2 regions of the Carnobacterium sp. GW821-FHT04C06 genome follow, and region 1 is predicted to be linked to the other one. Evidence: a T-box and tRNA genes for the amino acid it is inferred to sense, from the RefSeq annotation. Region 1 holds a T-box; the other holds one or more tRNA genes.
What was found. A T-box is a leader RNA that pairs with one kind of tRNA and senses whether it is charged. The one in region 1 lies ahead of leuS (leucine--tRNA ligase), so its partner is inferred to be a tRNA-Leu.
Positions count from the first base shown of each region.

Region 2: it has a tRNA-Leu gene. The T-box ahead of leuS (leucine--tRNA ligase) is inferred to sense a tRNA for this amino acid. The anticodon was not compared.

Region 1 is NZ_JBWKTN010000001.1:671,378-676,527, reverse strand. It holds gene AC07SW_RS03270 (glycerol-3-phosphate dehydrogenase/oxidase) at 1-1,422, shown strand, start outside; gene AC07SW_RS03265 (GtrA family protein) at 1,465-1,929, opposite strand; gene AC07SW_RS03260 (dicarboxylate/amino acid:cation symporter) at 2,105-3,358, shown strand; T-box leader at 3,471-3,711, shown strand; gene leuS (leucine--tRNA ligase) at 3,811-5,150, shown strand, end outside.
Region 2 is NZ_JBWKTN010000004.1:134,759-139,908, forward strand. It holds gene AC07SW_RS08030 (WxL domain-containing protein) at 1-288, opposite strand, end outside; gene AC07SW_RS08035 (NUDIX domain-containing protein) at 571-1,254, opposite strand; gene AC07SW_RS08040 (alpha/beta hydrolase) at 1,380-2,237, shown strand; tRNA gene AC07SW_RS08045 (tRNA-Leu) at 2,289-2,372, opposite strand; gene AC07SW_RS08050 (MDR family MFS transporter) at 2,474-3,877, opposite strand; gene AC07SW_RS08055 (MarR family winged helix-turn-helix transcriptional regulator) at 3,858-4,370, opposite strand; gene AC07SW_RS08060 (SprT family protein) at 4,506-4,970, opposite strand; gene AC07SW_RS08065 (Tex family protein) at 5,041-5,150, opposite strand, start outside.

The DNA.
Region 1 (5,150 bases):
AAAGTTGTACAGGAAGTTGGACAAGAACGAGCAATTGTTTATGAAAATGCTCCTCACGTAACAACGCCATTATGGATGGTATTGCCTTTCTATAAAGGTGGAACATTTGGCTCCTTTACAACGGCAATTGGTCTGGAAATGTACGATCATTTGGCAAAGGTAAAAAAATCTGAACGTCGTTATATGTTGAAACCACTTAGAGCGTTAGAAAAAGAACCTTATTTGAAAAAAGAAGGGTTGAAAGGCGCCGGCGTTTACGTTGAATATCGGACGGATGATGCTCGTTTAACCGTTGAAGTAATGAAAAAAGCAGCGGAAGAAGGAGCGATGATTGCCAATTACGTTAAAGTAGAAAAATTTGTTTATGATTTAGATGGCAAAGTTAAAGGTGTGGCTTTCCGAGATTTAATAAGTGGAGAAACGGGTACTATTTATGCAAAAAAAATTGTCAATGCAGCAGGTCCTTGGGTCGATAAATTAAGAGAATTGGATCACTCAAAAAAAGGAAAAACAATGCACTTAACAAAAGGGGTTCATTTAGTTATTGATCAAGCAAAATTTCCAATTAGTAATGCGATTTATTTTGATACGCCATTTGATGACAATCGAATGATGTTTGCGATTCCTCGTGAAGGGAAAACCTATATTGGGACAACTGACACCAATTATAAAGGCAATCCAAAAGAGCCTGGTGTAACGTTAGAAGACGTTCATTATATTTTAAATGCAGCCAACCAAATGTTTGATATTCCTAAAATTGAAGTAGAGGATGTGGAGTCAAGTTGGTCGGGTGTGCGTCCACTGATTCATGAAGAAGGAAAAGACCCTTCAGAAATTTCTAGAAAAGATGAAATATTCCATTCAGATAGTGGCTTGTTCACCATTGCAGGTGGGAAATTAACAGGCTATCGTAAAATGTCTGAAAAAGTAGTCGATCAAGTTGTCTTAGAATTAGCAGTTGAAACAGGCATAACTTACCAACCAACTAAAACAGAACGATTGCTTTTATCTGGTGGTAACGTAGGTGGCGGGGATAACTTTGAAAACTTTGTAGTTGAAAAAACGCAAGTCGGCATGATGCTTGGATTGTCTAAAGAGGATGCTGAGAATTTAGTCCATCGTTATGGTTCCAACGTAGATACGGTTTATGGTTATTTAAAAACAAGTCAAGAGAGTTCGTTAGACCCAGTAGATTACAGTATGCTCCATTATGGATTAGAGCACGAAATGGTGATAACACCAGTGGATTATCTCTTAAGAAGAAGCAGCCAAATGTTGTTTGATATTCATCATGCTAAAAAAATTAGCCAACAAGTAATTGATGAAATGTCCTCATATTATCAATGGGATGAGGCTGTAAAAGAAGCACATTCAAAAGAAGTGGAAGAACAATTTAAACTCCACACTGAATTTTCAAGTTAAATGTAAAAACACCACTAGTTGATCAAAACTAGTGGTGTTTTATTATTTATTTAAACTGATTTTAATGTCTTCCATGCTTCGATTAGGGCGTTTAAAGACCACTAATTTACTAGTGAAATAATTGATTAAAGAAGCGATGATGTTTGCAATTAATTTTGCTAATACTTCATTGAAGCCCAATAATGAAAAGAACAACCACATTGTTCCCGTATCTGCAATACCTGAAACGACACGAAATCCAACAAAACGACCTGCTTCAATCAAGGTTTCAGGAAGTGGTTTTGCAAGGCGTTTAAAAACAAATTTACGGTTTGTATAGTACCCAAAGAGCACGGTAATAAACCAAACAATAAAATTAATTACTAAATAATGAATAGGTAAAATACGAATGAAAAGTTCATAAAGGCCAATGTTTAGCCCAGTGCCAATCAATCCCCAAAAGAAATAGCGTAAAAATTCATGATACTCTTCTCGTAAAGAACGGATTTTTGCTCTCAGTCTAATCACTCCTTTAACGTGTCATGTCTTATTAATAACAACATTAAGTATTATACTCTTTTTGCATCCTAAAATAAACCAGAATTGATTTAAACGGTTTATTTTAAGAAAAAGATTGTTTTTTTCTTAAAATAATTTAAACTAGAGAAGGAGTTTTTAGGAAAGCAATGAAGGAGAAGATAAAATGAAGAGTTTTTGGCAACAATATAAGTCATCGATGCTTTTATTAGCAGGGTTGATTTTTGGTGGAATCGTAGGCGTTGTATTTGGTGAAAAAGCAACAGTACTACAGCCCTTTGGAGATGTGTTTTTAAATATTATGTTCGTGATGCTCGTACCACTCGTATTTTTTAGTATCTCATCGGCAATTGCAAATATGAATGGCATGAAGCGTTTAGGAAAAATTATGTTAAGTACGCTACTGGTCTTTTTTTCAACAGCATTGGTAGCATCAATTGTTGGATACATTGGTATTTCTGTTTTTAATCCAGTTAAGGGAATTGATGTGGAAAGTGTGAAAGCTTTAATGGGGGCACCTGGAGATGCTGAAAAAATCACGATTGGCGAGCGAATTGTCAATATGTTTACTGTTTCAGATTTTCACTTGCTTCTATCTAAGTCAAGTATGCTGCCGTTGATTGTTTTTTCAATCTTATTTGGCACAGCAACGTCAATGGCTGGCAAACAAGGTGAGGCGGTTGTAACTTTTTTAAATTCAGCAAACAGTGTGATGATGAAAATGGTTCAACTGATTATGTATTATGCACCGATTGGTTTAGGCTGTTACTTTGCTTCAGTTATTGGAACTTTAGGAGCTAAAATAATTGGCGGGTACGCTCGTAGTTTTGTGTTGTATCTAGTTATTGCAGTTCTTTATTATATTGTTTTCTTTACGCTATATGCTTTTATAGCAGTTGGCAAAGCAGGAGTGAAAATTTATTGGAAAAACATTGCAACGCCTTCAATTACAGCCATTGCGACTTGTTCTAGTGCAGCTTGTATTCCTGTTAATTTAGAATATTCTAAAAAAATGGGTGTTACACCTGATATTGCAGAGACGGTGATTCCCTTAGGTGCAAATACTCATAAAGACGGTTCCGTTATCGGCGGTGTATTAAAAATTGCCTTTTTATATGGTATTTTTGGCAAAGAAATGACGTCACCTAGTGCGATGTTGACCATTATTTTAGGAGCTTTTCTTGTAGGAGCTGTTATGGGGTCAATTCCAGGTGGCGGAATGATTGCTGAAATGTTGATTGTGAATCTTTTTGGATTTCCGCTAGAAGCAGTTCCAGTAATTGTAATCATCAGTACGATTATTGATGTACCAGCAACGTTATTAAATTCTTCTGGAAATAATGTATCTGCAATGTTGGTTACTCGAATTGTGGAGGGGAAAAATTGGTTGAAGGATTATCTTAAAGCTAATCCAGTTTAGAAAAATTGTTAGCAAGAGAAATTGATTTCTCTTGCTAATTTTTTTGTTTTACGATTCTAAGAGGACAGTTGAAAAGTGCGGTGGAATTTGTTAAAATGATTGTATTATTATAGAAAAGACAATGATAAGGAATAGTAGTAAGGAAACTTTGATAGAGAGTGCATGGGTGGTGGAAATGCATAAAGAAGAATTATGAACTCGCCTTTTGAGTCGCTTTACTGAACTAGGAGTAAGTAAGGTCGTAGCACCTGCGTTAAGGGTATGAGGAGTCTAGAAAGCGATGCTTATTTTAGCGTGTTTTTTAGAAAACATAGGTGGTACCACGAATTTGATTTTATTTATTCGTCCTGTGAATGCGAAGCAACGAAAATTTTGTTTTGGATTTACAGGACGATTTTTTATTGTTTCAAAAAAATAACAAGTAAGCATAAGGGAAAGGGAGTCGAAGGTAAATGAGTTTTAACCACAAGACAATTGAAAAAAAATGGCAAAAATATTGGGCAAGTCACAATAGCTTTAACACAACAGAAGACCCAACTAAAGAAAATTTTTATGCGTTAGATATGTTCCCGTACCCATCTGGTCAAGGACTTCATGTCGGACATCCTGAAGGGTATACGGCAACTGATATCTTAGCTAGAATGAAACGTTCACAAGGGTATAATGTTCTTCATCCAATGGGATGGGATGCTTTTGGTTTGCCAGCAGAACAATACGCATTAGATACAGGAAACGATCCTGCTGAATTTACAGCTCACAATATTGAAACGTTCCGTCGTCAAATCAATTCATTAGGCTTTAGCTATGATTGGAATCGCGAAATCAACACAACGGACCCTCATTATTATAAATGGACACAATGGATTTTTACAAAATTATATGAAAAAGGCTTAGCTTATGAAGCTGAAATTGCCGTTAACTGGTGCCCTGCTCTTGGAACCGTTTTGGCAAATGAAGAAGTCATTGACGGGAAAAGTGAACGTGGTGGATTTCCTGTTTACCGTAAACCAATGAAACAATGGATGCTTAAAATCACAGCATACGCTGAGCGCTTGCTAGATGATTTAGAGCTTGTAGACTGGCCTGAAAGCATTAAAGACATGCAACGTAATTGGATTGGAAAATCTGTCGGAGCGAATGTGGAATTTACAGTCAAAGGAACTGATAAGACCTTTACAATATTTACAACACGTCCTGATACACTTTTTGGTGCAACGTATACGGTTTTGGCCCCTGAGCTAGAGTTAGTCAAAGAGATCACAACGCCAGAACAAATGTCAGCAGTAGAAGCTTATATTGAAGAAGTAAGCTTGAAAACAGATTTAGACCGTACCGATTTAGCTAAAGGGAAGACCGGTGTTTTTACCGGAGCGTATGCAATCAATCCTGTAAACGGAAAAGAAATTCCTATTTGGATTGCGGACTATGTACTTTCAACTTATGGAACGGGTGCTATCATGGCGGTTCCTGCTCACGATGAACGTGATTATGAATTTGCTAAAACCTTTGATATTGAAATCTTACCAGTTATTGAAGGCGGCGATATTGAAAATGAGCCGTATACTGGAGATGGTCCACATATTAATTCAGATTTCCTAAATGGAATGGATAAGGCTACGGCAATTGAGAAGATGAACCTATGGTTGGAAGACAACGACTTTGGTAAAAAAGAAACAACGTATCGTTTACGCGACTGGCTATTTTCTCGTCAACGTTATTGGGGAGAGCCAATTCCTGTTATTCATTGGGAAGATGGTACAACCACGACTTTACCGGAAGAAGAGTTGCCACT
Region 2 (5,150 bases), on a different contig from region 1:
ATTGGTGCTTTTTTGGTTGCTTTCACTATTGACTGGTTCGTTTAAATCGGTTTCATCATTTTTTTCATTATTGGTAAGGTTAACTTGTGGTCCATTTATTGTTGAATTAGAGGAAATCGATGGGGCTGTTGAGTCAATTGGGCAACTTGAATCTGACGGGGTGGATAAGCTTGTTTCTTCGGTCTTTATTTCTTCATTTAAAGTAACTGCTTTCACCATATCTTGTAAATAAAAAATCACTAAAGTTAACATCATAAAAATAACAATATTAAACTTTTTATTATTCAAAATTATCGCCCCCTAAAAAATGAATTTACAGTTTATATAGGCTATTCAGTATTTCACTAGATAAATCGTATGTAACTTTTAATAACTTTCTCATGTTAATTTAAATTCATTCTAACCGAATTAAATTACTTTTGCATCTTTTATCCCTTGGTTTTATAATAAAAATTTATTCTATAAAAATATAGTTATTAAACCTAAATATATTGTTGTTCATTTAGTAAAAAAAATAAACTTACAAGTCAGCGACAATGTCATTGACTTTTAAATTTATTTTCATTTAGCTTATCTATCTAATTTTTTCATTATCTTTTCAACATCTTTCGATTCACTTGTTTTACCAATTAACATTTTCAACTGAGGTTGATTTTCAGTTAAAAGTAGTTTTTTGAAACCTCTACGAATGATAGCCTCATGATCAAATGCTAAAGCTGTCTTATTAGATTTTGTACTCGTTAAATCAATTGTAATTTTTTGTTCATTAAAACTCAGCAGTAACTGTTCATCTTTGATTGATACATTAAACCATTGGGCTTCTTTTGCATCATCTCCTGCGGTTGTAACAGGCATTGTTGGTAAGAGAGCTAAATAGCTAATAGTAATTGTCCAGCCACGAGGATCACGATTAGGTTGGCTAAATGAACCTATTTCATAAATAGCCTCTTTTGTTAATTCAATTCCAGTTTCTTCTTTAGTTTCTCTTAGACAAGTTGCTGTGGTCGCTTCTTGTTTGTCAACAAAACCTCCTGGCAATGCCCAACAATTTCTAAAAGGGTTGGCTATTCTTTTGATTAACAGCATTTTAAGTTGCTGCGCTTCTTTATCATAGCAAAGCATCACATTATCGACTGTAACAGAAGGTTTTTCATATTGAGGCAAGTCTTCATTGGCGTACCACTCTAAGAAATCAGCTTCTGGTGCCACTCGTTCATAGTAATATTTTTCTTCTGCTTTTGAGTTAAATTTCATCTCTAAACTTCCTTTCTTTGTATCCCTCTCTCTTTAGTTTACTATACTTTTAAGGAATGTAACTAGTAAATAAAAATAGCACATGATACAATTTTAACAATCCTATATTAAAGGAGTTCTTATCAATGAAAAAATTACTCACTTTTTTTATCCTACTTTTAATTTTTACAAGTGCTTGCACAGCTACTCCTAAAAAAAGTACCTTACCCAAACTAGCACTGGAAAATGAAATTCCAATCGTTGTCATTCATGGAAGTGGAGGCAATGAAGATTCATTTGATGCTTTTATTCAAAAATTAAACGACTTACCTGACCCTTCAACTGAAACATTAAAAGTAACAATTGATGGGGATGGTCAACTAGATTATCAAGGAACCCTCACCAAAGATGCTAAACATCCAATTGTATCTATTGGGTTTGAAGAAAATAATGCGCCTATCGAGGATTGGAGCAAAGGACTTCAAAAATTACTCACTCATTTGAAAAAAACGTATCAATTTCAGCAATTTGATGCGATTGGTTTTTCGAATGGCGGGTTAGCACTAACGGATTACGCTGAGGAGTATGACCAAAAAGAAGACGTTCCTCACTTACGCAAAATGGTTGTTTTAGGTGCTCCTTTTAATGAGCTAGACCCTGAGGACAATCAGGTGAATCTTGATTTTAAAGGGGTTCCTTTTCAAACAGATGAGTTGAAAACTTATATCCGTAATCGCTCAAAGTTAAATCCACAATTAGTTGTCCTTTCGATTGCAGGCGATGATGGAAGTGGTGAAAAAACCGATAGTATCGTTCCACTTGGCAGTGCTTTGTCGTCACGGTTGATTTTCCCAGAAAATGTCCATACTTATCTTGAAAAAATAACAACGGATACGCATATTGGATTGGTTGATAATCAAGAGGTTGTGGGGTGGGTACATCATTTTTTGACGGATAATCCTCCTTTAAACACAGAAAAAAAAGTTGAATTGGTTGGAAACTAAAAGAAAGACGTTACTATTTAAGTAACGTCTTTCTTTTACCTACTTATCCTATGCGGTCAAGAAGACTCGAACTTCCACCGGGAGAATCCCGACTGCCCCCTCAAGGCAGCGCGTCTGCCATTCCGCCATGACCGCAATTGCTTGTTTCTCTTTTTATTTTATAATAGGAATAAATCAAAGTCAATTTCTTTTAAAACAAAGCGCTTGAAGTCGTATAACTTCAAGCGCTTTTTGATTTATTTATTCTTTTTCAGTCCAAAACTTAAAACAAATCCAATCACAGCAATGACAAACATCAGTAAGAAGGCATTATGCCCTCCTTCAATCATCAATTGTTCTTTTGATAAATGGTTAGCTGAATCAGTTATTTTTTGTTGACTAGCTGTTAATAATCCTGCTACTAATGAGGTTCCAATCGCACCAGAGACTTGTTGTAAAGTATTGATAATCGCAGTTCCATCTGAATTGTACTTTTGTGGCAATTGATTCAAAGCATTCGTTTGAGAAGGAACATATACAAATGCTACACCAATCATTAGGAGCAAATACAAGCTGCCCATCAAAATCGTTGTTAATTGATTCGTAAATAGCACACATAACCCTGTAGCAACAGCTAATAGAAAGGCTCCAAATGAAATGACAACCCGTGGACCTGAATTGTCTAGAATTTTCCCAGCAATTGGTGCTAAAATCGCACTAATTGCTGCACCTGGTAACAGCATAAATCCTGCCACTGTCGCATTTACGCCAAACACACTTTCAGAAAAGGTCGGCAATAAAAAGGAATTTCCTAAAACAATCATCATCAATAAAAAGACTTGAGCCAATCCTAGTGTAAACATTGGAAACTTAAACACAGCTAAATTAATCAATGGGACATCAATTTTAAACTGACGGATTGAAAATAAGGCTAACCCAATCGCACCAATTCCCAAAGAACCCATAACGCCCAGATGCAGCCAGCCAGTTTCGCCTGCTAAGCTAAAGCCGTAAATAATCCCTGAAAAAGCAACGATTGATAAACCAATTGAAAGAAAATCTATCTTTTGTTTTTCAATTGTTGAAATTGATTGAATCGTTAAACTTCCGGCTACTAAGGCAATTACCAACAATGGCAGTAAAATAAGAAAAATCGATTGCCAGCCAATTGACGTTACCACAATCCCTCCATAAGTCGGTCCAATCGCAGGTGCAAAGCTCGTAACAAGTCCTGCAATTCCCATAATCACGCCCCGCTTATGCATTGGAATTAAAGCTAAAATTAAGTTAAACATTAAAGGCAAGGAAATACCTGTCCCAATCGCTTGAATCAGACGCCCCAATAATAACATCGGAAAACTCATTGCAAAGCCACAAATTATAGTTCCTACCGTGAAAATCACTACCGCAGCTTGAAATAAGCGCTTTGTGGGATAACGTTTCACCAACATTGGTGAAATAGGAACTAAAATAGCGACGACTAATAAATAGCCTGTTGTTAACCACTGAATCGTTGCACTGGTTACATTAAATTCTTTCATTAAGATTGGAAAAGCAACATTTAATGCCGTTTCCGAAACAATCCCCATAAAAGTCAACATCGCTGATGCGACAATCGCAATTAAGGTACTTACTTTAATTTTATCTGTTGTAGTTGTCATGATCCACCTCAATACTCTCGGCATACATATTGCCGTATTCTTCTTTTTGAAGCTCTTCTAAGCTTCCTTCTGGTTGTAAATTATAAATCATTCGATTAAAAAAATCGTTTAATTGGTTCACTTCATCTGGTGAAAAATCTTTAATCATCGTTTGTTCAATCTCATTGATGGTGCTTAACATTTGCTTAATAGTAAGCGTACCTTCTTTGGTCAATGTAATCACATTGTAGCGCAAATCCGTTTTAGACTGCTGTTTTTTTATTAGCTTCTTTTCTTCTAACCGTTTAATAGGATTGGTAATAGAAGACGTTGAAATTTTCAAATAATCGGCAATTTCCTTTTGTGTACAACTTTTTTTCATATAGATTACTTCTAATATAAAAGATTGTCCTACATGAATGCCTAATTCGTTTAGTTCCTTGTCGCCCTTAATCTTATGCAAACGATTGACTCGCTTTAGCTTCATATTGATATCAAAAGAATAATTTTCCATATCTTCCCTACTTTCTGTATCTAGTACTCTACTATATAGTACGCTAGTGTATTATATAAATAAAAGAAGGAAGTTGTCAAGTATTAAAAAAGTCTTTACGCATAACTAACGTAAAGACTTTCAGTTGTTGGCTTTTTACATTTCCACTCGTTCTCTTTTTAAAACTAATTTCCCCTTACATTGACCACACACATAACGTGCGGTATTAAAGCGTTTTTTTCGATAAAGCGAATTTTTGCACTGTTGGCACTGATACACCCAGTAAGCTTGCTTTTGATCCCTTGGTTTTAAGGACTGAACATAACGGCTGCCGCCAACTTGCTTTAGCAATCTTTTAAAATCAGCATCTTTATGCTGATAACCGCCACCACTTAAATGCAAATGATAGTGACACAGTTCATGCTTCACAACCCCAATAAATTCCTCCATACCAAAAGTTTCCAATACTTTTAAGTTAAAATCTAAATGATGGGTGTTTAAATGGTACCGTCCACCCGTTGTTTTTAAACGTGAATTAAAGGTTGCTTGATGATTAAAAGGTCGCTGAAAGTCGTTGATTGAAATACTTTCAACAAGTAGTTGCAATTCTTTTTGATTCATTTTAATCCAATCCTTTACCTATAAATGAAAATGTTCACCAACACACTCTTTGTCGGTGAACATCTTTAACTTATTTTTTTTCTGGAGGCAACATCGTTAAAGCGATTCGGCCTTTTTTCAAGTCAATTGAATCAACCCAGACTGTCACAACATCTCCTACAGCAACAGCATCTGTTGGGT